4 regions of the Lentibacillus sp. L22 genome follow, and region 1 is predicted to be linked to each of the others. Evidence: riboswitches for the same ligand, from Rfam matches in the RefSeq annotation. Region 1 holds a riboswitch; each other region holds the start of a gene.
What was found. Region 1 has a riboswitch for S-adenosylmethionine ahead of ABRT01_RS05815 (methionine biosynthesis PLP-dependent protein). Riboswitches for the same ligand answer to the same signal wherever they lie in the genome.
Positions count from the first base shown of each region.

Region 1 (7,709 bases):
CATTTTTCGTCACGCGATCCGGTGCAAGTCCCTGCTGTAATCCTTCCATTAAATTCATATGTAATCTCCCCTTTAATTTGGAAAATCGAAAAAGCTTTTTATCAGTATGACTTTTTCGAACTATAATACTATTATACTATCACAGTTTTTCCAATGATAAAAAACAAAGGTGCAAGCGTCCGGTTAGCGGCGTACAAACTGGAAGGGTTCTGACGAGATAAAGGAAACATGCCCCTGCAAAAGGGGTATGCCGACGTTGGCCGCAAAGGCCGTTCTTAGTCGGCCTTCCTTTAACTTACGAACCGATGTTGACTTATCGTAGGAAGAAACCTGAAGTTTGCTAGCCGCTGGGCGCTGGAGCCGGACGGGGCCTATTCTGGCATAAGCAGAACAGAGCCTGAATTTTTGTTCTGCTTAATTTCTAAATTACAGCAAAGTTTCTAAATCGGATATTCGCCCAAAATCCTGGTTTCCTGTACCGTCCCGGGTTTAAATGAATATAGTGACATTGACTAGTTTAAAGGGAGGAACATAAATCAATGGAATCATCAGAGCGCAATCGGCCAAAGCATCTCGCTTGGCATGAAACACTGGAAGTACATGAACTTGTTGCCTTTCAATCAATTGGGTTAATGAAATTGAAACATGCGATAGGAGAAGTAAGCGATGACATGCTGCGGAATCTTTATCTGCAATGCATTAAGGATATGGAAAATAACTTGAAGGAACTGACTCAATTTTATTCCTTGGCACCTCGTGAAACAGAGGAAGATGAAGAGGATTTTCGCAATCTTGGGGACGGTTTTTATGCTGGCGACCTATTAGTATTAACAAAAAGTTGTGTCAAGAATTATGGTGCCTCCATCACTGAAATAGCTACCCCTGTGTTACGAGATACATTAAATAAACATTTGCAAAAAGCGATTGAAACACACGGGAATGTCTTTGCCTATATGTTTGAGAGGGGTGAATATCCGGCATATGATTTGAAAAAACTGTTGCAGAATGATTTAAAGAATGCAAACAAAGCCTTGAAAATGGAATATAAATAGCTCTTCCGGATAACAGCAAAAGCTGGCGAATCAACCCATTTTTTAGAAGTGTGATGTGATAAGACCTATGTCGAATATACGATAAAAACGGTCCAGCATGGGTGACGGACCGTTTTCCCATTTACATACGTGAGAAATTAATTCGTCTTGGTTGTTTGGATCGTTTCATCCTCGGTGTCTTATACCCATGCTCAAAAATCCGGCCTTTTTCCATTTTACAGTGGGCAAATAGTGAGTCCAGCAGACCACCATGCTGATCAACTGCCTGTTGAAAAATTTTTGCCGCGACCCGGGCATCCTCCAAAGCGTGGTGGTGTTCAAACGTAATCCCGTGATGAACAGCGACTGTATTCAATTTATGATTCATTAGTTCCGGCCATACCCTTCTGGAAATATTTGCAGTACATAAATAATCCATTGACGGATATGGCATGTTAAAGTAATCCAGCGTATTACGGATTACGCTCATATCAAAACTGGCATTATGGGCGATCACCAGATGATCAGTAAGGTATTCGTTTATAGTTGGCCAAATTTCCGCAAATGTTGGCTGGTTTTCAACATCACGACTTGTAATTCCATGTACTTCAATATTGAATGAACTAAATTCCATCAACGGATTGATTAACGTATAGTATTCATCGATAATCTCATGTTCATTGGCAACCACAATCCCAACCGCGCACGGACTATGCCGTTTCGCATTCGCCGTTTCAAAATCAATCGACGTAAATATCATATGTACCTCCCCTTTGCCTTCATCATATCACAAAACCCTAAGAGCGCGCGTCTAACTTTGCTCACTTATCTGGCTAATTGCGGTGTGGAAAGCTTTCCCTGCATGAACTCTCAATAAGGATCCCAAATGTAGTTTCACTTTATCGGCGGTTTTGGTGCTTTTATCAGCGATTTTACCAATTTTACGGCGGATTGGTGAAATTCATCGGTGATTTCCAAAATTTTCAGGTTTTCAGGGATGGTATCAAGACTGAAACAAACCCAACATCGATAGCTATCCCTTTGCACTTTTTCAGCGTAGTTTTATTGTCTGTCTTGCTTGACTTTTCAACCGGAAAATTGTATTGTATGGATTAATATTTAAAATTATATAATTGTTTCTTATCCAGAGAGGTGGAGGGACTGGCCCTTGGAAACCTCGGCAACAGACTTGCGGAATTACAATCCCAGGTACTGTGCCAATTCCAGAAGCGTGATGCTTGAAGATAAGAAGAGTGCTAACGATAATGCAACAGTCTCTTCTTATCTTTAAGTAGAGACTGTTTTTATTCTTTACCAGGAGATGATGAGATGACTAAGAGAAGTATTGAAACAAGATTAGCACAACTGGGAAACAACAGTGATGCGTCTACAGGGGCTATTAATCCGCCTATTTATCTGTCAACCGCCTATAAACATCGGGGGCTTAACCAGTCAACCGGGTACGATTACACCCGGACAAAAAATCCGACCCGCTATCTATTGGAAGAAGGTATCGCCAATCTGGAAGCGGGTGATCAGGGGTATGCCTGTAGTTCCGGAATGGCAGCAATTCAGCTAGTGTTTTCGCTGTTTCATTCCGGTGATGAACTCATTGCAACAGAAGATATCTATGGCGGTACATACCGGCTGCTCGATCATTATGCCGATCACTATCAGATTCAGACGTCTTATAGTGATTTTACCGACCTGGGCCAAACCGAGAGTCTCATCACGAACAACACGAAGGCGATTTTAATTGAAACACCGACCAATCCATTGATGCAGGAAGTTGATATCAAACAGATTGCCAAGCTAGCGAAAAAGCATCAGCTATTATTAATTGTGGACAATACATTTCTCACCCCGTACTTACAACGCCCATTGGAGCTGGGGGCAGATATTGTGATTCATAGTGCGACCAAATATATCGGCGGGCATAATGATGTGTTGGCCGGATTGGTGGCAGCAAAGGGTAACGAGCTTTGTGAACAATTAGCAACCATTCACAATGCCTCAGGGGCGGTGCTTTCCCCATTTGATTCATGGTTATTAATACGCGGGTTAAAAACTCTTTCGCTAAGGATGGAAAAACATCAGCAAAATGCCAGAGACATTGCTCATTTTTTACGCGAACAGGATGAAGTAGTGGATGTGCTTTATCCTGGTAAAGGTGGTATGCTATCGTTCCGTCTCCAACAAAGTGACTGGGTAGATCCTTTTTTACAGCAATTACAATTAATTACATTTGCCGAAAGTCTAGGTGGTGTGGAAAGTTTTATTACCTATCCGGCAACACAAACCCATGCCGACATTCCAATTGAAGAGCGGGTGAAGCGAGGTGTAGACGATCGGTTATTACGTTTCTCTGTTGGGATTGAACAGGCAGATGACTTAAAGCAGGATTTAAAACAAGCATTATCCGCTTTAGTCAAAGAACCGCAACTTGGATAAAGAGAAATTTCTTTCGGTTCTGGTTTTCTCTTAAAATAGGACAGACGGATCCTATCATCAGTTAATACAGAATAAAATTAACAGCCTGCAAACATTGGGTGCAGGCTGTTTTTATATTGGCGTTTATCCAGTCAGGCAAGCAAACATTAGACTGGCGGTAGTTATTTTTTTAGTAATCTCACGCTTTACTCTTCAATAAAACTCTTGTCAACGAAGGCACTAAAATCCGGTTGTTCCTTAAGAAACTGCAAATCGAAGGAAGAATCCCCAAATTCCTGAATCGTATCTTCATCAACGTCATACACGAAATTCGTGCGTTTCCAGGCGCTTTCCATCACATCACGTTCCATTTTTTGTCCGGTAATGTCATAAATACTTTGAATGGTTATATCAATCGCTTCGTCCTGATGCTCATTAATATAATCAATAGAAGCTTTATGGGCATCAACCATTTTTTGTACCAATTCCGGATTTTCTTCTTTCAATTCAGAACTAGTTACAAACACTGCGGCCGGTAATGTTTCTCCAAACGATACTTCATCGAAATCAAGTAGAACATTTGCCCCTTCCTTCAGTTCCAACATTGATCCCCATGGTTCCGGAGCTGCGGCAATGTCAACTTCCCCTTTCTCAAACATCGTCGTATATTGGGCTGGTTTGCCAGTAACATGTTTCATCTGGCCGCCAGTTCGGTTTGAGGTAATCCCCGCTTCCTTCATATAGGTTTCATACTGGACATCATGTGTACAACCTATACCCGGAGTAATAAATGTAGCGTCCTTAATATCATCTACGGTCTTGATACCACTGTCTTTTCGGGATAAAATGACGGTTCCACCAGTCGATGAACCTGCAACTACCTCAACGTCCACTCCGGAAATGTAATTATTCATTGCCGGTCCCGGTCCAACAAGCCCGCCTTGGATTTCCCCGGCTGCCAGTGCGGTCATAAATTCTCCACCATCCGGAAATGTCTGGTATTCTACATCCACATCATCACCAAGTTGTTTTTCATATAGTTGTTTTTCAATAGCCACCATTGCTGGTGCGTGATTTAAGTTTGGAAAATAACCGATGACAATTTTCTGTTTATCACCAGAAGATCCAGATGCAGAGGAATTGCCGCCGCATGCACTTAATAACAATAAAAACGCCCCAATGACGAAAACAGTTAACGTCTTTCTCATTTAAAGTCCCCTCTCTTTGTGTGGTTATCATGTTTTTTCGATGTTCATCCTAAAATCTATTATGCTGCTTTTTCCAACCCCCATCGTTTTAGTACTTTGTTTTCAATCCGCTGAAATAGCAGCTGATCTGCTACTGAGCCAATGATCCCAATAATAATGATAATACCATAACCAAACTCATATTATTGAAATCAGATGCGTAGGAAAGAGTATATCCCAATCCGGGACCAGTGCTTAATAGTTCGGCTGCCATTAATGCTCGCCAGCTGAATGCCCAGGCCAGGCGAACACCGGTTACGGCATGCGGGATCGATGCTGGTACAACAACTTTTAAAAATAAATCGAAGCCACTTGATCCCATCGTTCGTGCTGCTTGTAAATAGATGGGCGATACGTTTTTTACACCAGTTCGCATATTCATCGTCATCACAAAGGTTCCACCAATAACAACGACAAAAATAATCGATGTCTCCCCAAAGCCAAACCAGATAATCGCAAGCGGTACCCAGACAATACTAGGAACACTTTGGAGCGCCAAAATCATCGTGCCTAGGGTTTCATCTGCTGTTCTCACTGTTGCAAGCAGGAATCCAAGCCCGGCGCCGATTAGAATCGAGATGATCAGGCCGATGAATAAATGCCGAAAACTTGCCAATAAATCATAGACAAGCGTCATATCTAGTAATCCTGAATAGATGGCATTGAATACAGAAAGCGGACTTGGTATCATCGATTCAGGCCAAATGCCAAGAAGGACAATTCCCTGCCAAATGAAAAGGAGTAGAACAAAAAAGATGATTCGTTTAAAAACTACCGGCATAATCAAGTTCCTCCCGTATGACCTGGTCAATTTCTGTCTTCAAAATCCTCATGATTTTCTTTTCCCATTTCGCCATATCCTCCTGTCGTCTCGGGCGGTCAAGCTTGATCTGAAAGTCTTCAATCATCCTTCCCGGTCTTGCCCCCATCACCAGCACCCGGTCAGACAGTTTAATCGCTTCCCGGATACTATGGGTCACAAAAATAACCGTTTTTTTCGTTTCCAGCCAAATTTTTTCGACCTCGTCTTGCAAGACACTTCTCGTTTGCTCATCCAATGCAGCGAACGGTTCATCCATTAACAAAATTTGCGGATTCATGGCCAATACTCTGGCAATCGCCACACGCTGCTGCATTCCGCCAGAAAGTTCGTGTGGATAATGATCGGGAAATTTGCTGAGCTGTACCATTTGCAAATATTTATTCGCGATTTGTGATTGCTCCTGTTTACCGAATTTTTTTCGTAACGGGAACATGACATTCTCTTTGACACTTAGCCAGGGAAATAAAGCTGCCTCCTGAAACACCACCCCCCTATTCGGATCTGGTCCAATAATATTGTTCTTATCCAGGAAAATCGACCCTGATGTAGGTGTTTGCAGTCCGGCGATCAATGACAACAATGTCGACTTGCCACACCCGGACGGTCCGAGTAAAGAGACAAATTCCCCTTCATTGATGGTCAGTTGAATATTGTTTAATACAAGTAATGGTTCATTTTGTTTTTTTTGAAATTGTTTGGATACCCCATCGACATGTAATTCCACCCTGTAATGCCCCCTTTTTATATAGTCTATAATTCTGATAAAATTAGTAAGTTTAATGGGAATTAAAATGATTGTAGCATGGTTTTTATATTTTTCCAATAGGTGACTCGCCTATTTTTCAAAAAAACAGATAAAAATACTGTGAATTTGCTTGAAAAATTGATATTATAGAGTAAACCACTAGGAATTAAAGGGACAAGGAAATGATTCGGATCTGATTGAAATGCTGTTATTGATCGAGTTTGCACCTGGCTCGATCGAGTTTTATATGCTCTCGATCAACTTTGCATCTGGGTCGATCAACTTTCATGCGCTATCGATCAACTTAGCGCCCAGGTCGATCAACTTTCATGCGCTATCGATCAACTTTGCATTTGGGTCGATCGATGTAAAGCGTATTTTTTCAGTGATCCCGAAAAGTTCTTCTTATTAGCACATTGTGTAACTAACTTGAATTTCAACCATACTAATTCTAGCTTTGATGACTCGGTACTACTGGTGGATGAACCCCTTCAGCAGTTACATGCCAACAAAAATTCATGGATAAGGGAGTGACTTATGAATGAAAATCGCACAGGATATGACACAATTAATTGGGGATACACCCGTTGTGAAATTAAATAAAATTGTTCCTGAGGATGCAGCAGATGTCTACGTAAAATTGGAACAGTTTAACCCAAGTAAAAGCGTTAAGGACCGGGCAGCGTATAATATGATTAAAGTTGCGGAGGATCAAGGTGCCCTGAAGCCTGGAGCAACCATTATTGAACCAACCAGTGGCAACACGGGAATCGGCCTGGCCATGAATGCCGCGGCAAAAGGATATAAGGCCATTATGGTTATGCCGGATAACAGTACCGCAGAGCGAAAAAATATCTTGAAAGCGTACGGAGCCGAGGTAGTCCTCACCCATAGCGAAGAAAAGATGCCCGGTTGCATTAAAAAGGCTCTGGAACTACAAAAGGAAATTCCGGGAAGCTTTATTCCACAGCAATTTGAAAATGAAGCAAACGCCGATATTCACAGGACAACTACAGCGCTGGAAATTTACGAACAAATGAATAGCAAACTCGATGCATTCGTTTGTACAGCAGGAACCGGTGGAACAATTACCGGTACTGGGGAAGTTTTGAAAGAAAAAATTCCCGGGCTGACAATCACTGTTGCAGAACCTAAGGGATCCCCTGTCCTGTCGGGTGGCAAACCAGGCAAACATAAACTGGTTGGCACAAGCCCCGGATTTGTGCCGAATATCTTAAACACCGACATCTATGACGAAATTATGCAAATCGAGGACGAAGATGCCGTTAACATGTACCGTCAATTACCGCAACAGGAAGGGATTTTTATCGGTCTGTCCGGATCTGCTGCGGTGTATGCAGCCATTGAAGTTGCCAAACGATTAGGCAATGGAAAAAAAGTACTATCCATGGCGCCTGACAGCGGTGAACGTT
Region 1 covers NZ_JBFNXI010000008.1:34,729-42,437, forward strand. Annotated here, with positions in the region: gene ABRT01_RS05800 (FAD-binding oxidoreductase) at 1-58, opposite strand, end outside; gene ABRT01_RS05805 (spore coat protein) at 540-1,052, shown strand; gene ABRT01_RS05810 (3'-5' exonuclease) at 1,174-1,791, opposite strand; SAM riboswitch class I at 2,169-2,282, shown strand; gene ABRT01_RS05815 (methionine biosynthesis PLP-dependent protein) at 2,361-3,482, shown strand; gene ABRT01_RS05820 (aliphatic sulfonate ABC transporter substrate-binding protein) at 3,668-4,669, opposite strand; partial or broken gene ABRT01_RS05825 (ABC transporter permease) at 4,729-5,489, opposite strand; gene ABRT01_RS05830 (ABC transporter ATP-binding protein) at 5,473-6,255, opposite strand; gene ABRT01_RS05835 (hypothetical protein) at 6,479-6,688, shown strand; gene cysK (cysteine synthase A) at 6,818-7,709, shown strand, end outside.

Region 2 (7,709 bases), on a different contig from region 1:
GGTGCATAAAAAATGGATCTGGTCACTTCGCCTAATTTAATGGATGTCTGCTCTTGTTCAGCATTGGAACCACATGCCGAAAGAAAAACAAATAGGATACATGAAAAGAGCAGGCAATATATTATTTTTTTCATCCAGATCGTTCCTTTCTGCTCAGATGGGGTATTACAAAAATAGTGTATGTTTTAATGAAAAATGTGTGAATGCCTAGATGGCAAAGGAGCGCGGTCGAGGGTTGTCCTGCACAAAAAAGCCGGTCTCTAATTGATAGACCGGCTGTCAGTACATGCTGACAAATGCTTTTTATGACACTCATTCTCTCCCAAGTTGAAGTTCATCACTAACCAATGTAACAGTTTTCCTTCCACAGGATTGGGAAAAATATTTTAGTTGTCCGCTTTATATAATGGACCTGCCTGAACAATTTCATCACTTGCCTCCGTAAACTTGCGGAAATTATCATGGAATTTCATGGCGAGCTCTTTTGCTGCTTTATCATAGGCGGATGGATCAGTCCAGGTCGTTTTCGGTACAAGTACATCATCTGGTACTCCAGGGACATTAACTGGAATATCCAAACCAAAAATATCATCCTTTACTGTTTCAACAGTATTCAGTTCACCTTCCAATGCGGAATGAACCATTGCTCTTGTATAAGAAAGCTTCATACGTTGTCCGACACCGTACGAACCTCCAGTCCAGCCAGTATTGATTAAGAAGACACTTGACTGGAACTGATCAATTTTTTCACCAAGCATTTCTGCATAGGTTGATGGTGCCAATGGTAAAAATGGTGCACCAAAACATGCCGAAAATGTTGCTTGTGGTTCGGTTACACCGCGTTCTGTACCAGCTAGTTTGCTGGTATAACCGCTCAGAAAATGATACATAGCCTGTTCCTTGGTTAATTTGCTAATGGGTGGCAATGTACCAGACGCGTCAGCTGTTAAAAAAATGATTGTATTTGGATGACCAGCAACACTTGGCGTGACAATATTATCGATGTTTTCCAATGGATAGGCTGCCCGTGTATTTTCAGTTAAGATCGTATTATCATAATCTGGCATCCTTGATTCTGCATCAACCATCACATTCTCGAGTACTGTTCCAAATCGAATGGCATTATAAATTTGTGGTTCCTTTTTTTGCGAGAGATTAATGCATTTGGCATAACATCCGCCCTCGATATTAAAGATACCATTTGGGCTCCAGCCATGTTCATCATCACCAATCAGCCGGCGATAGGGATCAGCAGACAGGGTGGTTTTCCCTGTGCCTGATAGCCCAAAGAACAAGGCTACATCACCTTCCTGCCCAACATTTGCTGAACAGTGCATTGACAGAATATTCTTTTGAGGAAGCAAATAATTCATAATGGAAAATACCGATTTTTTAATTTCCCCGGCATACTCGGTTCCACCAATTAAAATGGTACGCCGTTTAAATGAAATCAGAACAAACACCTCCGAACTTGTCCCGTCCACTGCTGGATCCGCTTTGAATTCAGGTGCAGAAATGATCGTGAATTCAGCATGATGCGTGGCAAGTTCCTCTTCGGTTGGTGTGATAAATAATTGTCTGGAAAATAAGTTATGCCAGGCATATTCATTAATCACTTGAATGGGCAAGCGGTACTTTTTATCGGCACCAGCAAAGCCTTTAAAAGAATATAATTCATCCCGGTTTTTTAAATGGACAATAACTTTTTCATATAATTGTTCAAATTTATCCTCATCAATTGCCTGGTTTACAAGGCCCCAGTCAATAAATTGTTTACATGTGTCATCTTTTACAATAAACTTGTCTTGTGGAGAACGCCCGGTGTATTTGCCGGTTGTCGCCTGGATGGCACCGGTTTCAGTTAAGATACCTTCACGTCTGGCAAGAATTTTTTCAACAAGTCTTGGAACAGACAGGTTTTGCAGGATATTTCCTTCTGCCAATAGTTTATCGGCCAGTGTTGATCGTTCCATCGCTTTCATGTGAGCCACCTTCCTTTTGGTGTAAGTTATACTTACGATATGTCAAATTTCAAGTTTGATTATTAGTATAACACATTAATTCATATAGTCCATACTAATGTATTAATTTTCTTTGAAATGTTGAATTAGCGGAAGAACATCAACCAGGAAAAGCAAGTGTCGGTTAGAATCGGAGGGATATCGACCTTAGAAAGCGGGAATCGACCAAAAGTGGTGGGATATCAACCTCAGAAGGCGGATATCAACCAAAAGTGCGGGTGTATCAACCTGAAAAAGACGGAATCAACCGAAAACAGGGGGAGTATCAACCTAAAAAAGCGGATATCAACCTGATGGGAATCGACCAAAAGTTAAAGAACGTTTAATGGTAAATGAACTCCTTTCTTCGGTTTTGGCGGAGGGACAGGATTAAAAAGGGTTGTAAAGGTAAAATGCCTGTTTGATGTCAATATCCTTGAGAGTTAGTTTCAATTACGCGTACATATATTTAGTTAACTTCAGACCAATTCTCCATTAAAAAGGGAGTTGGTTTTTGTTGTTCAAATTTGCTTATTGAGACTTTTTGGAAGATGGGAGATTAAACAAGACAATGGAGAAAAACCATATCTAAATTACATTGGTTTGTAAGGAGAATTTATTGGTTATTGCCATGACTATAATGTTGTGAACGTTTAAGTGATTATATTCATTTGTAAAAAGCTACTAAATTGAATGCCAGAACAAGGGTAACTAGAAGCATGTACATAAAAACAAAGCCTAGATAATTTATTGAAAGTTCTAACCAGGATCATTGACATATGTTCCCTACAATGATAAGGATAAAGTATAAAGACCGGATTGTACTGGAGGAGTTTCACCGAAGCGTAAAATAAAGGGAGATAGGAAAAATGAATAAAAAATTAATGATGATGTTGTTAGCGGGGTTGTTGTCAATGGTATTAGTTGCATGTGGAAATAGTGAAGAAGATAAAGAGGATACAAAATCAGATACAGAAAAACAGGAAGATGAAAAAGAAATTAAAGTAGTAACTGCGGATCTATTCCATAAAAAGTTTTTCAATGATAGCTTTGGTATGGACGCACTTGGGGTATATGGGACTTTAAAAAATGAGGGTGAAACACCTGTAATTATCTCTGATGTGGAAATTACACTGTTTAATGATGAAGATAAGGCTATAGAAGTAAATACTGGTCAGGAAGATATTTTTAATAGTACGGCTATTGCTCCAGTTGTTATGGATGTTGATGAAAAAAGCTTTATTAATTTATATTTAGACTACAAGGACAAATACAAAGAATTAGACCACGTAGAAATTGATTATGAAGCTAAGCCAATATCAGCGGATAAACTAGTAAACATTGAGCTTGATAAAGATTCTATTAATCCAATGGGAGAATTACAGGAACCGGAAGAATGGAAAAAAGAAGATATGTCTGAAGGAACGATTCAGGGGAGGGAAGACATTCCTGTTACTGATGCAGATATTACCTTTAATATTGAAAATAAAGATGACAGAGACGCCAAGTACTATGCAGGTATTGGTGTTTACGATGAAGATGGGGAACTGCTGGGAACAGTTTTAGATACAGAGGATCTAGAAGATGATCATGTTCTTAAATCTGGAAAGGTTAAAAATGTCGAGGCATTAGACTCAGTCCCATTCAATATGGATAATATAGATCATGTAGAAGTTTACGTAGGTGGGATAGAGGCAGACGAAAGTGACTATTTGGAGGATTCAACTGTTGAAGAGGCTATAGAAGGGCACTTTAGTGAAGAAACTGATCAGAAAGAAGATAGTAACAAGTCCAATGATAAGGAGGAGGATTCAGAACTAGATCAAAACGATAAAAAAGAAACAGCTTCTTTAGACAGTTATTCAGAAGAAGAAATTGAATATGCTCGTGTCTGGATGCAGTTTATGGAAGTACAGGATATTACAGAACTAAATGTTAACAAGGTATCAGTGGGGACGCCTATTAATCCTCACGTTGATAAAAGTTCTAATTATCCAGAAGATGTTGTGATTCTAACTTCAGACATGACAGCAAATGGTATTATTACTTATTCAAGTAATGGAGATGGAACCATTAATATTTACCCAATTCCTTCACAATTTCCTCCAGAGGAATTTATTCAAGAGGAGGAAGGAATGGATATGCAGGAATACACTCAGTATTTAACGGATAATACTGAAAAGATGGATGTAGCCCCTTTAGATGATGATAAAGTGGCAGAGTTCCTAGACTCAGTAGATATTAAATATATGTAAACACCGTATATTTTACTATCAAGCCCCTTTGTAAGATTTTTTAATTGTCACTATTATTGTTGGTGACTTAAATATAAATAGATCCCAAAGGCTCATAGGGCTTCTATGATACAACAGAATAACGGATAAAAACATTGACATAAACAGGTGTTTTCGTTACGATAAATGACGAACGGACTCTCTTATTCAGAGTTGGTGGAGGGACAGGCCCGATGAAACCCGGCAACCATCACAAACGTGTGAAAAGGTGCTAATCTGATGCAAGGATAATTCCTTGAACAATAAGAGCGAAAGGCCACGAACCCTTTCCTCCATACGGGAAAGGCTTTTTTTGTTTTTAAGGAAATTGTATTCAATTAAAAACATGCATCATCCAAGATGTTTGAACAACATGTATGATAATCAATAATGATGAGTTCCGTACCAAAATTAAAGGGAGAGATTTGGCCTATGGCTGCAAATCGACGTTTATTCACATCCGAATCGGTCACGGAAGGGCATCCTGATAAAATTTGCGATCAGATTTCGGATGCGATTTTGGATGAAATTTTAGCAAAGGATCCAAACGCCCGTGTCGCTTGTGAAACCACTGTAACAACCGGTTTGGTATTGGTTTCTGGCGAGATAACGACGAGCACATATGTGGATATTCCGGCAATAGTCAGGCAAACGATTAAAGATATCGGTTATACCAGAGCAAAATATGGTTTTGATGCGGAAACATGTGCTGTACTTACAGCGATTGATGAACAATCGCCCGATATTGCCGAGGGTGTAGATACCGCCTGGGAAGCACGGCAAGGCCGAATGTCGGATGAGGAAATCGCGGCGATCGGTGCCGGGGACCAAGGCTTGATGTTTGGGTTTGCCTGTGATGAAACAGAAGAGTTCATGCCAATGCCGATTTCGTTGGCGCATAAAATGGCAAAACGTTTGGCGGACGTGCGAAAAGATGGCACACTTGATTACTTGAGACCGGATGGGAAAACCCAGGTAACAGTAGAATATGATGACCAGGATAATCCGGTAAAAGTGGATACAATCGTTATTTCCACCCAGCATCACCAGGATATTTCAACTGAACGAATTGAAAGGGATTTGCTTGAGTATGTCGTTCGCCCAGTCGTTCCGGCATACCTGCTGGATGAAACAACGAAATATTTCATTAATCCAACAGGCCGCTTTGTTATTGGCGGTCCACAAGGGGATGCCGGATTAACGGGACGGAAAATTATTGTTGACACATACGGAGGATATGCCCGTCATGGCGGCGGTGCATTTAGTGGTAAAGATTCAACCAAAGTGGATCGCTCCGCAGCATATGCCGCCCGTTATGTTGCCAAAAATATAGTTGCTTCCGGGCTTGCCAAAACATGTGAAGTACAGCTTGCGTATGCAATTGGTGTCGCTGAACCAGTATCGATAGCCATTAACACGTTTGACACGGGAACAGTTAATGAAGAAAGATTGGTTGAAGCGGTTCGAGAATTGTTTGATTTACGCCCAGCCGGCATTATTCGTATGCTTGATTTACAACGGCCTATTTTCAAAAAAACAGCTGCCTACGGACATTTTGGCCGAACCGACATCCTATTCCCATGGGAGAAGACGGATAAAGTTGAGGAATTAAAAGCATTGGTACAGATATAAGAACAATTGGTATGACTTTTCGTTATTATTATATATTTTTTGAGCCGATATTCTTATCGAAATAGGTCATCGTTTGTGATATACTCAAAAAGATATGATTACGAGAGCAAGAGAGTGAGGCTAAAGCCAATGTGTGGATTTATCGGAATGATTCGCAATAAGCCGGGGTTGCCAAATGAAACGGCAATACAGGCCTTTGAGCGGCAAAATAACATTATAACCCATCGTGGACCCGATGACGAGGGTTATTTTCACGATCATTATGTATCGTTTGGATTTAGACGTTTAAGCATTATCGATATCGAAAGTGGTCAGCAGCCACTCAGCTATCAAAATGAAAAAATATGGCTTATTTTCAATGGTGAAATCTATAATTATGTTGAACTTCGGGAAGATCTACGTCAAGAAGGCTATACATTTACAACGGAATCAGATACAGAAGTCATTGCCGCACTATTTACCAAACATAAAGAACAGGCATTTCAATATTTACGTGGCATGTTTTCCATATTGATCTGGGATAAGGAAAATGAAACGTTGTATGGTGCACGTGATCCGTTTGGCATTAAACCAATGTTCTATAAAGAAACAGAAGAAGGTACAATTTTTGCTTCTGAGAAGAAAAGTATTTCATTGATGTCGGAAACGGAACAAGTTGATAATGAATCATTGCAACATTATTTAAGCTTTCAGTTTGTACCGGAACCATATACGATGACAGCCGGCATTAAAAAAGCGGAACCAGGACATTATTTTGTGAAAAAACCAGGGCAATCAATCAACTTTACAAGATATTGGCATGCATCGTTTAACCCTGTCTTAATGGACAAACAAGATTGGATTAAGCGGGTTCAAGATGTGATGTATGATTCGGTGAATGTGCATATGCGAAGTGATGTACCGGTTGGATCGTTTTTATCCGGTGGCATTGATTCTACATTAATTGTCGCGATGGCACGGGAGTTTAATCCGAACATTAAAACATTCTCAGTTGGCTTTGAACGGGAAGGTTTTTCTGAAGTGGATGTTGCTAAAGAAACAGCAGATAAACTAAATGTGGAAAATATTTCTTACATTATCTCGCCCGAGGAGTATGTGGAAAAACTGCCAAAAATCATGTGGCATATGGATGATCCACTGGCAGACCCTGCATGTGTACCATTGTATTTTGTCGCCAGGGAGGCACGAAAACATGTAACAGTTGTGCTATCTGGTGAAGGTTCAGATGAGTTATTTGGCGGTTACAATATTTATCGTGAACCAGAATCATTGAAACTATTCCATTCCATACCGAAGCCGGCTAAGAATCTGTTGGCTCGAGTAGCTGAAGTACTGCCAGAAGGTGTAAAAGGAAAAAGCTTCCTCGAACGTGGTACGACACCACTTCGCGAACGATATATAGGTAATGCGAAAATGTTTGAGGAGGAAGAGAAACGGCAAATCCTGAAAAACTACAATGAAAATCTATCATACCGGCAAATTACTGAGAAACTATTTGATCATGTAGCAGATGATGAATTGGTGAATCAAATGCAATATGTCGATATTCATACTTGGATGCGGGGAGATATTTTACTCAAAGCAGACCGGACGACAATGGCCAATTCGTTGGAGCTACGAGTTCCGTTTCTGGACAAGGAAGTCTTCCGTGTTGCCAGCCAAATTCCAGTTGAATTAAAAATTGCCAATGGCACAACAAAGAATTTGCTACGTGAAGCATCACGGGGGATTATTCCTGATCATGTACTTGACCGTAAAAAATTAGGGTTTCCTGTACCAATTCGCCATTGGTTGAAAAATGAAC
Region 2 covers NZ_JBFNXI010000031.1:24,006-31,714, forward strand. Annotated here, with positions in the region: gene ABRT01_RS12975 (ABC transporter substrate-binding protein) at 1-134, opposite strand, end outside; gene pckA (phosphoenolpyruvate carboxykinase (ATP)) at 387-1,982, opposite strand; gene ABRT01_RS12985 (hypothetical protein) at 2,870-4,255, shown strand; SAM riboswitch class I at 4,435-4,543, shown strand; gene metK (methionine adenosyltransferase) at 4,706-5,905, shown strand; gene asnB (asparagine synthase (glutamine-hydrolyzing)) at 6,035-7,709, shown strand, end outside.
Region 2: it holds a riboswitch for S-adenosylmethionine, as region 1 does, so the genes downstream of both, metK (methionine adenosyltransferase) here and ABRT01_RS05815 (methionine biosynthesis PLP-dependent protein) in region 1, are expected to answer to the same signal.

Region 3 (7,709 bases), on a different contig from region 1:
AACGATGTTCATCAATCGATACGGCATCTTTCATATAATACCGCTTGACCAAATCCTCATGCTCGGTTAGTGCAGTGAAAATATCTGTGAAAATAACACCCTTTTCCTTTAATTCATCTGTTAATGATGCATAGGCAATGGTGTGATTTCGTTGGATTATCAGATTTTCCGGTTTATTTTCCCGATCGAGAAACTCCTGGATTTCAGCTGGCAGTTCACCAAGTGAAGATATCCTTTCACCTTGTGCAGTATGTTTAAATTGGCTGAAATTCCATTTGCCGATTTTCGTTTTATCCGGTTTAGGCATTTCAAGCACGTCAGCTTGTTCCAATGCATGGAGGCGTATTTCCCGCATCCATTCCGGTTCGTTTCTTTCCTGTGAAAATTGATTGATATAAGCTTGATCATATGGCAGCCTTGTTTCAACAGTCATCAATACCCCTCCTATCTTTTACGCATTTTGCTCTTGTGTTTCAGCAACTTCGTCTTCAATTCCCAATTCTTCCTTGATCCAGTCATAACCTTCAGCCTCCAGACGCTGAGCAAGTTCCGGACCGCCGGATTTAACGACACGGCCTTGCATCATGACATGAACAACATCCGGTGTGATGTAGTTCAACAGGCGTTGATAGTGGGTAATAATCAGGCAGCCAAAATTTTCATCACGTAATTTGTTAATACCCTTGGAAACAACTTTAAGCGCGTCAATGTCCAAACCAGAGTCGATTTCATCCAAAATGGCAATTTCCGGTTTAATCATCATTAATTGGAGAATTTCATTACGTTTCTTCTCACCACCGGAGAAACCTTCATTCAAATAGCGCTGTGCCATGTTTTTATCAATTTCAAGGTAATCTAACGTACTATCCATTTCTTTGATAAACTTCATGAGCGGAATTTCATCGCCCTCTTCACGACGTGCATTAATGGAAGAACGCAAAAAGTCTGAAGTTGTCACTCCACTGATCTCACTTGGATATTGCATACCAAGGAACAGTCCCGCACGTGCTCGTTCATCAACTTCCATTTCCAAAACATCTTTTCCATCCAACAAAACACTGCCTTGGGTTACTTCATATTTAGGATGACCCATGATCGCTGATGCAAGGGTCGATTTCCCTGTTCCGTTTGGTCCCATTACCGCATGAAATTCGCCACCTTTTATTGTAAGGTTGACACCTTTTAAAATCTCTCTTTCTTCAATTGACACATGAAGATCTTTTATTTCCAGTGTTGATCCAGCCATATCAATACCTCCATTTGTTGTTATATATGTGTGTATTTATCAAATGGATCAATATCCATTCTCAATTTATTCTCATTCCAATCTTATATCATTTCGAATGTATATTCAACTTTTTTAAGCTGATAAATTATACACGGTACCTTGTTGCTATTATAGTTTAACATAAAGTAAGGTCTCTTTGTTCGTCCACGCATGAAACATGATCTGTCATCTGTAACAGGTTTTACTTGAAATATGCTGTTATCCCAGCCGACGTCTCATCCAACAAGGCACGCACTTCTTTGCCCACATGGCATATGATGTACTGTCTTCAATAACAAAAATGCCGGCAAGCTCCGCATTGGAGTTGCCAGCATCTATCCTTTTATTATTATCTATGCAAATGACTATCGATTTCTGCTACCATGTGTTTACATTGCTCATATTCTTTTTGTCTTCTCTTTTCAATATTAATTCGTTTGTCAAGCTTCCTCCCATATTCAGCGTAACCTATTCCATGAGACTGCTGCATTGCCTTTTCCATTTCGGGAGTGTAATTCATTCGTATTCCACTATGAATAGTGAATCATCCTTTCGTTTTATTTACAATCATAAGGTTAACACAAGGACAATTCCCCTGACAAAACGAATATAAACCTCAGACAATTCATTGCGCAGGAAAAATCCTTCTGCGGTAAACACAATAATTATTTTTCGTTAAATACCTTTATTTTCACCCTTATACCTGTCATTTACTCGATATTTTCTAAACGTTGCAATTTAATCCTCGCCACCGACCGGGACAACTGCTCCATCGTATTTGTCCATCATAAAATCTTGTATTTCTTTGGATTGCAGCACATCAACAAGTGTATTTAATGCTTCATTATCTTTATCCTCCGATCGTACGGCAACCACATTCACATATGGGGAATTTTCGTCCTCTATAGCCAAAGCATCCTTCAGTGGATTTAAATCAGCCTGAATTGCATAGTTAGTATTGATTGCAACAAGGACATTGTCTTCTTTATTATAGAGTTCCGGTAAAATTGCAGCATCATAATCAGCTGAAAATTTTAAATGCTTTGGATTTTCAACAATATCATCAATCTGCGCATTTACTTTATCCACATTATCATCCAGCTTGATTAAGCCACTTTTTTCAAATAATTCCAGTATCCGTCCATGGTCTGACGCTGAATTACTCATAATCACTTCTGTACCATTTTTGACGTCATCCAGACTTTTAATATCTTTTGAATAAATCCCCATTGGTTCAATATGAATGCCATCAATGTAATCCAGATCGTAGCCGGTATCTTTTATCACTTGTTCTAAGAAGGGAATGGTTTGAAAATAATTCGCATCCAGATCACTATCAGCAAGTGCATCGTTAGGTAATACATAATCTTGAAATTCCTCAATCTCTAAATTAATCCCTTTTTCTTTCAAGATCGGTTTCGCCTTTTCCAATACTTCGGCATGTGGGACACTTGTTGCACCCACTTTAATGGTTGTATTACCGTCTTCATCTTTACCCTCACTGGAACCACCGCCACAAGCCGCTAAAAGAAGTACCAGTATTGCAGACAGAAGTATAAAAACCTTTTTCATCAAAAATTCCCCTCTCTATCTTTTATCTAATTTATTGGAAATAAAGTCGCCAATGAACTGAAAAATAAATACAATGATAACAATTGCCACAGTACAAACAAGGACAACATCAAAGTCACGTCGCTGGAAACCAAAATAATAGGCATAATTACCTAATCCTCCAGCGCCAATTACTCCAGCCATTGCCGTATAACCAATTAACGCAATTGCGGTCACCGTTAATCCGGAAATCAAAGCAGGCATCGATTCCGGCAGTAAGACGCGAAAGATAATTGTTCTTGTTTTTGCCCCCATGGATTTTGCAGCCTCAACCACACCTTTATCCACTTCTTTTAGAGCAATCTCAACTAATCGGCCATAAAACGGTGCCGACCCGATAATTAAGGCAGGCAATGCAGCATTGGGGCCGCGAATCGTTCCTAGTAAAAAATCGGTAAATGGGAATAACAAAAAGATCAAAATAATAAATGGGATCGCACGAAAGATATTGACAGCAGCAGCAACAATTAGGTTAATAAATTTATTCTGCCATATCCCATCTTTAGCTGTCAGGTATAAGAGCAACCCTAGTAAAATTCCCAGAATAAATGTACCAAGAAGTCCCAATAAGGTCATATAAAATGTTTCATAGGTCGCATCCCAAAAATCTTCCATATTCAAATTAGGAAATAAATCAGTCAGCATCACGGAACACCTCCACTTCTACCGAGGTATCCTGAATAAACCGGAGCGCCTTGTTCAATTCAGACGTTTCGCCGATCATCTGAACAAACAATGTTCCATAGGCTCCTGCCTGTGTCTGCGTAATTTTTCCCTGCAGGATATTTACGTCGATGGAAAACTCCTTGGCCACCTTGCTGATGAGTGCCTGATTGGCAGTTTCCCCAATAAAATGCAGACGAACAATTTTACCATGCTCATATGTGTTAATCAGATCTGTTACACCTTCATTTTCATCTGCTGTCCCCATCACCTGTTCAACAAAACGCTTCGTTACCTGCTGTTGCGGCCGCAAAAATATGTCCAACACATCGCCTTGCTCCACAATTTTTCCTTTTTCCATGACAGCGACCTGGTTACAAATTTTGCGAATGACGTGCATTTCATGGGTGATTAAGATAATCGTTAATCCCAGCTGTTTATTAATATCCACCAACAGGTCCAAAATGGAATCGGTTGTTTCCGGATCCAACGCCGAAGTTGCTTCGTCACATAATAATACTTTCGGGTTATTTGCAAGCGCTCTGGCAATTCCCACCCGCTGTTTTTGTCCACCACTTAACTGGGATGGGTAAGCATTCTCGCGTTCCGTAAGACCAACAAGATTGATTAATTCCTTCACCCGCTTGTCACGCTTGTCCTTTGGAACACCTGCAATCTCCAGCGGAAATGCGATATTGTCTTTGACCGTCCGTGACCAAAGCAGATTAAAATGTTGAAAGATCATACCGATTTCTTGTCTGGCAACCCGAAGCTGTTTCGCATTCATCTCGGTAATATCGTGGTCATGGATAACAATCCGTCCGCTCGTCGGTTCCTCCAGCCGATTCAGCAGCCTGACAAACGTACTCTTTCCCGCCCCGCTATATCCGATCACCCCGAATATCTCGCCTTCTTGTATATCTAACGTTAATTCATTCACAGCAGTGATTTGCTCATTATTGGATGATGAGAAAATTTTGCTCAACCCTTCAATCGAAATCAAGAAATAGTCCTCCTTTTAAAATCCTTCCAGGGCAAACCATACAGGAAACAAACTTAAATCATCTGTATTTTCATGATTATATTATGCCCCACATAACGGAAAAACGTCTTTCTGCGGGGAACAGAAAGACGTTTTTAATGTCTTCTAAGTTCCCTCATCTGTCAAAGTACTACTCTGCAGGAATTGGCACCTTTCAAACGAATTGCCTGAAGGTTGCCGCGGGTTCACAGGGCCAGTCCCTCCACCGCTCAAGATAAGAGATTTATCATATATTGCTGTTAATAATAAATTAAATATTAGCATTGCAAATCACTAGTGTCAATATGAAGTTCAATAGTTCGCTAATTCCCAATTATCCTACATCAATTGGTTGGTAGATCAACCGCCTGCAAAAGGCAATATAAGAATATGGATACCCTGTCCTTATACCCTTTGTCCATGCTGGATCCACTTGTTTGCCAGAGCCTCGTTGAATTATGATGTCGCAAACAATTCCGGTTTATATTCAAGCAAATAGTGATAAATATTGGCAATGGAGCGGAATGCATAAACTCGCTCCTTGATTTTTCCATCTTGTTTGATGAACAAACACGGAACACTTTCGATCTTGTATTCCTGCATAAACTCCGGATTTATTGAGGCGTTCATTTCGTAAAAAATATTTTCCTGATGTACAGACTCGATCTTATCCAGCATCGTCCTGGCCAGTTTACACGTACCACACAACGGGGTGAAAATATATAGAAAATAACTCTCTTTTGCTTTTGCTTCTTCTGTAAATTGCTGCAATACGATCACCCTAAATTAAAAATATCGGATTAACCTCAATGCTTTTGCTAACCAAAATTGTCGCAAGTACCTGCTCGGGCGTTGTTGCTACTTCCCGGTACTCACTACTGACATATAAGTGATTGGCATGCGGAAGTTCCCGGGCCAATTGTTTGCGTAACTTGATCCCTGAATCATCCTCATCAACTAAAATAAATACGTCTTTATTATCCAAATCGTACGCATATAATAGTTCATCAAACCGTTCCACACCCAGCGTTCCATTCGTACAAACAATTTCCAGGTCCTCTGTGATGACTTTTTTGATTTGCTTTTTATCGGTTAACCCTTCAACAATAATCACCTTATCCGATTCATTTGTCATGATCCCATAGCACTCCTTACCAATTCAAGCAAAAAGCTTCCCTATTACCATCTTATGATGTGAATAAGGCTGACTATACACCTTCTTTTTCGGTGCAAGCCAGCCTTCTGACATGTACTATTCATTTGTGGAAATTAGTCTTCCTGCGTTACTTCTTCGTATTGTTTAGCCGACAGCAGGTCATCCATTTCTGATTCATCCGATGGTTCAACGACAATCATCCACGCCTTTTCATATGGTGATTCGTTCACAAATTCAGGGTTGTCCTCTAAATCATCATTTACTTCAACAACTTTACCACTAATTGGCGCATACAATTCTGAAACAGTTTTTACCGATTCCACACTTCCGAAAGGCTCATCTGCTTCGATGTCGTCACCAACTTCTGGTAATTCAACAAAAACAATGTCGCCTAATTCATCTTGGGCAAAATCTGTAATTCCGATTCTGACTTTATCGTCTTCTTTTTTTACCCACTCATGTTCTTCTGAATATAATAATTCTTCTGGTAAGCTCATTGAAAATCCCTCCGTTAAAGTGCGTTCAAAAAGGAGTATAAAAAGGACCAAGATCAGCTAAGGTCTTAGGGCGTCCTGTTGTAACGTCAACAGTAGTCTGAGGTCATTTTTACCGGACTTTTTGAACATCCTCTTTATTCATTGCAATATTACTATACTAGGTATTCTCGTTTATTTCTAGTATTTCACTTTAATTTTACAACCAATTTTCCTGAAAAGTTTCTTCCTTAAATCCAACCGTTACATTCTGTCCATCCGTGACGATCGGCCGTTTGATCAACATGCCATCGGATGCGAGCATTTCTGCCATTTCTTCGGTGCTTGCATCCTTAATTTTTTCCTTGAAATTTCCTTCCCGATACTTCTTGCCACTCGTATTGAAAAACTTCTTTGCAGGCAACCCGCTTTTCTCGATCAATTGCATCAATTCTTCCTGTGATGGCGGGTTGTCCACAATATGTATACTTGTATAATCTATATTGTGTTCATCCAGCCAATTTTTCGCTTTTTTACAGGTACCGCATTTTGGATACCAGTAGAATGTCAATGCCATGTGAACCACTCCTTTGCACCCTTTTTTGATTGCATATATTATAACAAAATTAGATGTACATAGTCGAAGAAAGCGCAATTACTGGATATTACCGTTAAATATATAACCATTTGAAACCCTCCTGCTACAGATTACAGCAGGAGGGTTTTCACATTTTATCCTTCTTCAGTTAAAAAACTCATTTGGTGGATCATCATAGGGAGATTTCGACAAAAATACTGCCAGAATTCCGAAAAAACAGTCCCCCCCAAATTCTCTTCTCGGCGGGAACAGCTATACCCGAATTCATTTAACGAACACTACTTTATACAAAATATTTTTCTTCTTCAATAATACCTTTAGCAATTTCACGCTTCTTGGCAATTACATTGGTTGGTGTGTGGCGCGTTAATTTACGTAACGATGACAGCATCATTCGTAATGTATCGCCTTCTTCAACAGCAATTAATGTTTCTTTGGCATCTGCTTCAATCCGATTAAATGCCTCCTGAACATAGACTTGCGTATAAAGCAGTTTTTGTTTGTTTTGTTCTTCTCCTGATTTGTTGATCGCTTTTTCTGTACGTAGAATAGCTGCCTCCATGTTGTACACTTCATTAACCATATCAGCCAGATTCACGAGGATTTCCTGCTCGTTTTCCAATTTTTTTGCATACTTTTGCGCTGCCAGACCGGCACCAAGCAAAATAATTTTCTTGGCGTTTTTCAAAAGGTGTTTTTCCTGTTCCAGTGTTTTATCCCCAATCTCTTCCGGCATCATCATCATGAGTTCTTCCTGCAAACTTTTCGCTTTTTGCAGTAATGGCAATTCACCCTTCATCGCTTTTTTCAGCAATGTTCCTGGCACGAGAAGGCGGTTGATTTCATTGGTCCCTTCAAAAATACGGTTAATTCGCGAATCACGATACATACCTGCGACTTCATATTCCTCCATGAAACCA
Region 3 covers NZ_JBFNXI010000010.1:62,548-70,256, reverse strand. Annotated here, with positions in the region: gene sufD (Fe-S cluster assembly protein SufD) at 1-433, opposite strand, end outside; gene sufC (Fe-S cluster assembly ATPase SufC) at 452-1,246, opposite strand; gene ABRT01_RS07245 (YuzK family famiily protein) at 1,617-1,787, opposite strand; gene ABRT01_RS07240 (MetQ/NlpA family ABC transporter substrate-binding protein) at 2,006-2,839, opposite strand; gene ABRT01_RS07235 (methionine ABC transporter permease) at 2,855-3,523, opposite strand; gene ABRT01_RS07230 (methionine ABC transporter ATP-binding protein) at 3,513-4,544, opposite strand; SAM riboswitch class I at 4,696-4,804, opposite strand; gene ABRT01_RS07225 (thioredoxin family protein) at 5,019-5,333, opposite strand; gene ABRT01_RS07220 (toprim domain-containing protein) at 5,344-5,697, opposite strand; gene gcvH (glycine cleavage system protein GcvH) at 5,832-6,215, opposite strand; gene ABRT01_RS07210 (arsenate reductase family protein) at 6,412-6,768, opposite strand; gene ABRT01_RS07205 (acyl-CoA dehydrogenase family protein) at 7,073-7,709, opposite strand, start outside.
Region 3: it holds a riboswitch for S-adenosylmethionine, as region 1 does, so the genes downstream of both, ABRT01_RS07230 (methionine ABC transporter ATP-binding protein) here and ABRT01_RS05815 (methionine biosynthesis PLP-dependent protein) in region 1, are expected to answer to the same signal.

Region 4 (7,709 bases), on a different contig from region 1:
ACATTGTTTGCGATTATGTGGAAATATTAGCGGAAGCACGCTCGCTAGTTCCGAAAAAGATGGAGGAACAGGTGGCGAAAATGAAAGAAGCATTTGAATCAACGGCGAACGAACTTGGAGGCAGTGCTGAAGTAAATGTGAAAGTGATGTACCCAGGTTTCAAGCAAACACAGGGTGATCAAGTTGTTGAAGTAGCTCGCAATGCTGCCAAAGCAATCGGCAGGGAGAGCAAATTGTTAAAAAGCGGCGGCGGTAGTGATGCGAACGTGATTGCTGGCTTTGGCATTCCAACGGTGAATTTAGCCGTTGGTTATGAGGATATTCATACGACCAATGAACGCATTCCTGTTGACGAACTGGTCAAAGTTACGGAATTAATCACTGCAATTGCTCAAGAAGCAGCCAAACAATAATAACTGGAATTTCACGAAAGAAGGGCTGGGATATTCCAGCCCTTCTTTCATATATGTTATAATGTTAGAAACAACAGTTCGCAAAGGGTGGATAACATGTCTCAATGGTATCCGAAAAACGGGCGGGTAATTTTCCATATTGATATGAATTGTTTTTATGCATCAGTTGAAATGGCTTATAATCCTAAGCTAAAAGGGAAACCGCTGGCAATTGCCGGAAATCCTGAGGAACGAAAAGGAATTGTGGTAACCAGCAGTTACGAGGCCAGGGAAAAAGGGGTTAAAACAACGATGACATTGTGGCAGGCACGCAAACTATGTCCCAATTTGATTGTCATGAGACCTAATTTTGATCGATATCGAACCGCTTCAACGGAAATGTTTAAAATGCTTGCTGCAATCACCCCGTTCGTACAACCGGTCTCCATTGACGAAGGTTATATGGATATTACGGAATGCGAACAGCTTGGCGATCCGATTACGATTGCTGAAAAATTGCAGAAACAAATCAAAAACGAGCTGGATTTACCTTGCAGCATTGGCATTGCGCCAAATAAATTTTTGGCAAAAATGGCCTCCGATATGAAAAAGCCAATGGGGATTACCATTCTTCGTAAGCGTGATCTTCCTCAGAAGTTATGGCCACTTCCAGTTGGTGAAATGTATGGCGTTGGGGAAAAAACAGCCCGTAAATTAAACGCGATTGATGTCATAACCATTGGTGATTTGGCCCGTCATGATGTATACCGGCTTAAACAGGTTTTGGGAGTTAACGGAGAACGATTACAAAACCGGGCTAATGGCGTGGATCCAAGGCCGGTTGATCCAGATGCTGTTAATGAGTTTAAAAGCATTGGCAGTTCACAAACATTACCTGAAGATACGACCGATGAAACAGAAATCCGCAAACTGATGCACCAGCTTGCTGAAAATGTGGAACGCAGGATGAGACGAAAACAGGCAGCAGGAAGCAGTGTTCAAATCATGATTCGCTATCATGACCACAAAACAATTACCAGAAGCAAAAAACTGCAAACATATATTGAGACAAAAGAGGATATTCTTCAAGTTGCCAATGAATTATTTCAAAAACACTGGAATTTGGAGCCAATCCGTTTGCTTGGTATAACGGTTCAGGATGTGGATGAGAAACAAAATATCGCCTACCAACTGGATTTATTCACGTATGAGCAGGAAGCGGAAAAGGAAAAGCTCAATAAGGCAATTGATGAATTAACCACAAAATACGGCAAAAACCCATTTAGGAAGTTGACGAATCTTGAAAAGGATGAACAACCACATACAAGTTTTCAAAAGGATTTTCTGGATGATTACAAGAGATAAGTGCTCACATCATTATATATGGTGTGGGCTTTTTTGTGGGGATCAAGCATAAAATGTATGTGGGCTGCGTATTTTATGTTGACAATCCCTACCAGTATTGTTAACATTAAAACCAATCAACAATTAAAGATTCTTATCAAGAAAGGTGGAGGGACTGGCCCTGTGATGCCTGGCAACAGACTGTGGCAGTACTGTGCTAATTCCTGTGAACGTGTATGTGTTCAGAAGATAAGAAGGAGCCATATGTGATTAAATGTGGTTTACCCTCTTCTTGTCTTAAAGGAAGAGGATTTTTTAGCTATTTAATCATAAAAAGGGGGAGACGGAGCATGAACATTAAGGAGCAAAACAATATTCTTGAATCGATTTATTCAGAGCTGGATCAGAATTTGGAGGAAATTATCGGTTGGAGAAGGTATATGCACCAACACCCGGAACTTTCATTTCAAGAAGAAAACACTGCTAAATTTATTGAAGAAAAACTGATCGGATTCGGACTGAAGGTAAGGACAAACATTGGTGGTAATGGACTCATCGGCATTTTGGAAGGAAATCAACCCGGAAAAACAATTGCATTGCGCGCAGATTTCGATGCCTTGCCGATTGAAGATCAAAAGGATGTACCATATAAATCATTAAACCCTGGTGTCATGCATGCATGCGGTCATGATGGTCATACCGCTGCTTTATTGGGAACAGCTAAAACCCTCAGCAAGTATCGCCGGTATATAAATGGTACGATCATCTTCATTTTCCAACCTGCTGAAGAGCTGCCTCCCGGGGGAGCAAAATATATGATAGAAGAAAATGTACTAGATGGCGTAGACTACGTATTCGCTGCACATCTTGCATCTGACATTCCATTGGGGAAAATTGGTGTAGGGGCAGGATATAAAGCAGCTGCAGTCGACAAATTTGAAATTACAATTGAAGGAACTGGAGGCCATGGAGCAAGGCCACATCAATCCAATGATCCGATTGTTATTGGCAGTGATATTGTCAATGCCTTGCAAAAAATCGTCAGCCGGAGAGTCGATCCATTAAAATCGGCGGTCGTCACGCTTGGTGTGTTTCAGGCGGGAAATGCATTTAACGTTATCCCTGAAACTGCACGATTGGAAGGAACGGTACGTACATTTGATGAAAAAGTAAGAACGCAAGTGAGCGAGCAGATTTATTCAATTGTAAACGGCATTGCAGCCGGTTTTCAGGCAACAGCGAAAATAGATTATTTATTTGGTTATCCAGCATTGTATAACCATCAAACAGAAACGGAAACAGTCAAAAAGCTATTAAGTGAAACTTTTTTAGAGAGTTCGGTTGTTGATCTTGAAACAGGCATGGGTGCTGAAGATTTCTCCTACTTTCTATTAGAAAAACCAGGTACATACTTCCGGGTTGGTTCACGAAATGATGATGAAAGCACACATTTCCCACATCATCACCCGAATTTTGATATCGATGAGCGGGCGTTGTTGAATATTGAAAAGGCATTTACGAAAATTGTTTCTTATTATTTGTTTTAAATATGAGCGATGAACATGGGGGAGTGTGATGAAGGTTTACAAATCATTGCAAATCATATTACGTTTAATAATCTCATTAGTCATTATTGGTTTAATTGGCTGTTCAAAGGATAGTAACAGTCAGAATGCAGATAAAGAAACAGACGGTACCCCGGTTAAGGGAGGAGAGCTGAATGTGGCGATCGGATCTGAGCCGGATTCCCTTGACTGGATGTATATTTCTGCGACTGCCACAAGAGACATCGCTTGGAATATGTTTGAAACTCTATTTGCCTTAGATCAGGATTTTGGTGCAAAACCAATGATTGCAAAGGACTATAAGCTTAGTGATGACGAAAAGACCTATACTATTCAGTTGCGTAAAGGGGTGAAATTTCATAATGGCGCCACCGTGACAGCTGATGACGTTGTTGCCTCCATTGAACGTTGGGAAAAAGTATCCTCTGTCGGGAAGATTACTGGTAAATATATTAAGCGAGTAAAAGCGATTGATGCGTATACGGTTGAAATTAAATTAAAGGAAATTTACCATGCTTTTGTTTCCGATATGACTGCTCCAAAATCAGCCTTGATTGTCATACCTGAGGAAATTGCCAACGAAGCAGATGATAAGCCGCTTAAGCAGAACCAGCTTATTGGAACTGGCCCATATCAATTTGAAAAATGGGATAAAGGAAATGAAATTGTTTTAACCCGGTTTGATGATTACACAGCTCGTGAAGAAACAGATTGGAATGGTTTAACCGGAGAGAAAGTGGCTTACCTTGATAAACTTAATTTTCAAATTGTGAAAGACCCACAAGTAATGGTAAATGGATTAAAGACAGGAATATACGATTATGTTGAAAGCATTCCAGCCGATTTGTTTGATGTTATTGATGCTAATGCAGAATTAGACCCGGTTACCTACATGAATGGGTATAACATTATTTCAATGGATAAAACAGAGGCTCCGTTTGACGATATTAAGGCTCGTCAGGCGCTTCAATACGCATTGGATAAAAAGTCAATTGCTCAGGCTGCATACGGAAATGAACAATTTTATAGTTTTGATGGAGCATTATTTGATCCGGAACAAGGGGAACTTTATTCAGATAAAGGAATAGACAACTATTTAGCTTATGACAAGCAGAAAGCAAAAGAACTGCTTAATGAGTCAAATTATAATGGGAAGACGCTGACCATTTTATATTCCAATGACACAGCGGAGTATGAGAAGATTGCGCAAATTGCCAAACAACAAATGGAAGAAATAGGATTTAAGGTGAAGTTAGAACCTTATGAATGGGCGACCTATCTGGAAAAATGGATGGATCCATCGAATTGGGATTTAGTTGTTATTGGTTGGTCTACCCGGTTTTCTCCTAGTGAACTTGGTATGCTGGAGTTAAATGCGGCAAGAAGCGGCTGGTATACAAGCGAACGCTGGGAAGAATTAATAAATCAGTGGGGAACGGCCAAATCAACGGAAGAGAAACAAGAAATTTTAGGTGAAATGAATCAAACCATATATGATGAACTACCATTTATAAAAATTTCTAATGTGAAGCGGTTTGACGCCAAAAGTAATAAAGTTCGTCATTTGGAGAACTGGGTTGGACCTCGTTTTTGGAACACCTGGAAACAAATGGAGTAGAATGTAACGGAGGTCCCGTTTATAACGGGCTTCCGTTTTACATAACTACAAGATAATGACGAAATTTTAGTTCACGTATTAAATTTTAATACATAAGTTAAATGGTGGGATTACTTTTGTTTTTGAACCCTAATTGCGAACTCGTTACTGTATATTTTATCGATAAAAGACGCTTTTATACTGTGTGAAAAATATAAAGAGGTATTGGCTTAAAAGTACAGAAGAGAATAAAAAATTATAAGGATGATAGATAGTTTTATAGAATTACTGATAAGGTGTAAATGGGGGATTACCGTGAATATCAAAAAATATAATCATATTTTTATTGCAATATTAGGTCTGTTTCTAATGAGTGGTCTCATCGGCTGTAGTAAAGATGCCGCTTCAGACGGAAATACAGACTCCGCTAAGCAAAAACCAACAGAAGGCGGAACATTAAATGTCGCGATATCCGCCGATCCAGACACGATTGACTGGATGTATACAGGGGCCACAGTAACCCGGGATGTAGGCTGGCATATATTTGAAACACTGTTTGCACTAGATAAAGACTACAAACCTAGACCAATGATTGCGGAGGATTATGAAATAAGTGATGACCAAAAAACCTATACAATCAATATTCGTAAAGATGTGAACTTTCACGATGGTTCTGCTGTTACCGCGGATGATGTGGTTGCATCGATTGACCGATGGAGAAAGGTATCTTCTGTTGGAACTATCGCCAGCGAATACATTGATCAGGTAAAAGCAACAGATGAACATACGGTTGAGATAACGTTAAACCAAGTATATAGCCCACTTTTGGCGGATATGGCTGCACCAAAATCGGCGCTTACCATTATCCCGGAGAAGATTGCTAAAGACGCTGGGGAACAACCATTGCAACCAGAGCAACTTGTAGGTACCGGTCCATTTAAATTTGAAACATGGGACCGCGGAAGTGAAATTGTCCTTGCTAAATTCGAGGATTATTCTGCTCGAGATGAAACCGACTGGGGCGGGTTAACTGGGAAGAAAGTAGCTTACTTGGATGAAATTAAGTTTCAAATTGTCAAAGATCCACAAGTAATGATTAATGGTTTAAAAACGGATCTATATGATTATGTGCAACAAGTACCACCGGATTTATATCAAATGGTCGAAAGTGACCCCAAAATGGATCCAGTGTCATATATTAATGGCTACTCAACGATTACACCGAACAAAGCAAAAGCACCATTTGATGATATAAAGGCACGTAAGGCATTAAACCATGCCCTGGACAAAAAGACCATTGCTGAGGCAACCTATGGAAACGATGAGTTTTATCACTTTGATGGCGGATTGTTTGACCCCGAACAAAAGGAATTATATACAGAAGACGGAACAGATGGTTATTTGGCATATGACAAGGACAAAGCGGAACAGCTCCTAGAGGAATCAAGTTATGATGGAAAGCCAATCACAATCATGTTTAGCAATAGTTATCCTCGTTATGAAAAAATTGCCGAGGTGCTCAAGGAACAATTAGAAGAAGTCGGATTCAAAGTTGAACTGGAACCATATGAATGGGCAACATATTTGGAAAAATGGCAGGATCCAAAAAATTGGGATCTGGTTGTCGTTGGCTGGTCAACCCGTTTCTCCCCGAGTGAGCTTGGTATGCTAATTTTAGATACCAATAGTAGCGGCTGGTACAACAGTGATCGTTGGGAAAAATTATTAAATCAATGGAGCACTGCCAACTCTAGGGAACAGAAGAAGGAGATTTTAGCGAAAATGAACCAGACCGTTAACGAGGAACTTCCGTTTATTAAGGTAGTTAATGAATCTACTCTTGATGCCAAAAGCGATAAATTAAAAGACTATGATAGCTGGGTCGGACAACGGTTCTGGAATACTTGGAAGAGTAAGTAAATGATTATGTAGGAAGCATTGTCATTTTGTATCCCGACGTGCTTCCCTTTTCATTCAAAGGAGGGAAATAAGTTGCTTCAGTATACCATACGTCGATTAATATCCATCATACCGGTTATGTTTATTGTCAGTATTATTGTTTTTTTAATTGTTCATTTGACACCTGGGAACCCAGCCTTTCTTATTTTGGGGGAAGACAGTTCAGAAGAAAGCATTGCCCAATTGGAAAGCCAGCTTGGATTAGATAAGCCAATGGTGATCCAGTTCTTTGATTGGATCAAAAACATTGTTACAGGGGATCTTGGACAATCGGTTTACTCATCGGAACCGGTTTTAAATATTATTATTGGTCATTTTGGCCCAACATTTAGTTTAATGATTCTTTCGTTAATACTCGTTTTACTGATTGCAATTCCAACGGCTATTTTTGTTGTATGGAAACGGAAAACGGTTTTGGATCCAATGTTTATTTCGGTGTCACTGCTTGGTGTTTCGATTCCGGAGTTTTGGTTTGCGATGTTATTAGTACTTGCTTTTGGAGTAGCAATTCCAATTTTCCCTGTTGCCGGATATATCCCAATGGCAGAAGGATTTGGTGATTGGCTATACCATCTTTTACTACCTGCTTTTGTGCTGGCAGCTGTTGAAATTGGCCTGATTGCACGGATGCTGCGGGATGGCATGCTTGATTCCGTAAATCAGGATTATACACGGACTGCACGTGCTAAAGGTGTCAAAGAAAGCAGGGTGTTAATGAAACATGTGTTTTCCAATGCGTTGATCCCTACAACAACTGTTATCGGTACAACGGTAGCTGGTTTACTTGGTGGAACGGTGATTTTGGAAACTATGTTCACCATCCCTGGGATTGGTCAGCTCTTAATCGATTCG
Region 4 covers NZ_JBFNXI010000001.1:27,135-34,843, forward strand. Annotated here, with positions in the region: gene ABRT01_RS00135 (M20/M25/M40 family metallo-hydrolase) at 1-413, shown strand, start outside; gene ABRT01_RS00140 (DNA polymerase IV) at 510-1,757, shown strand; SAM riboswitch class I at 1,888-1,992, shown strand; gene ABRT01_RS00145 (M20 metallopeptidase family protein) at 2,087-3,283, shown strand; gene ABRT01_RS00150 (ABC transporter substrate-binding protein) at 3,312-4,919, shown strand; gene ABRT01_RS00155 (ABC transporter substrate-binding protein) at 5,214-6,818, shown strand; gene ABRT01_RS00160 (ABC transporter permease) at 6,891-7,709, shown strand, end outside.
Region 4: it holds a riboswitch for S-adenosylmethionine, as region 1 does, so the genes downstream of both, ABRT01_RS00145 (M20 metallopeptidase family protein) here and ABRT01_RS05815 (methionine biosynthesis PLP-dependent protein) in region 1, are expected to answer to the same signal.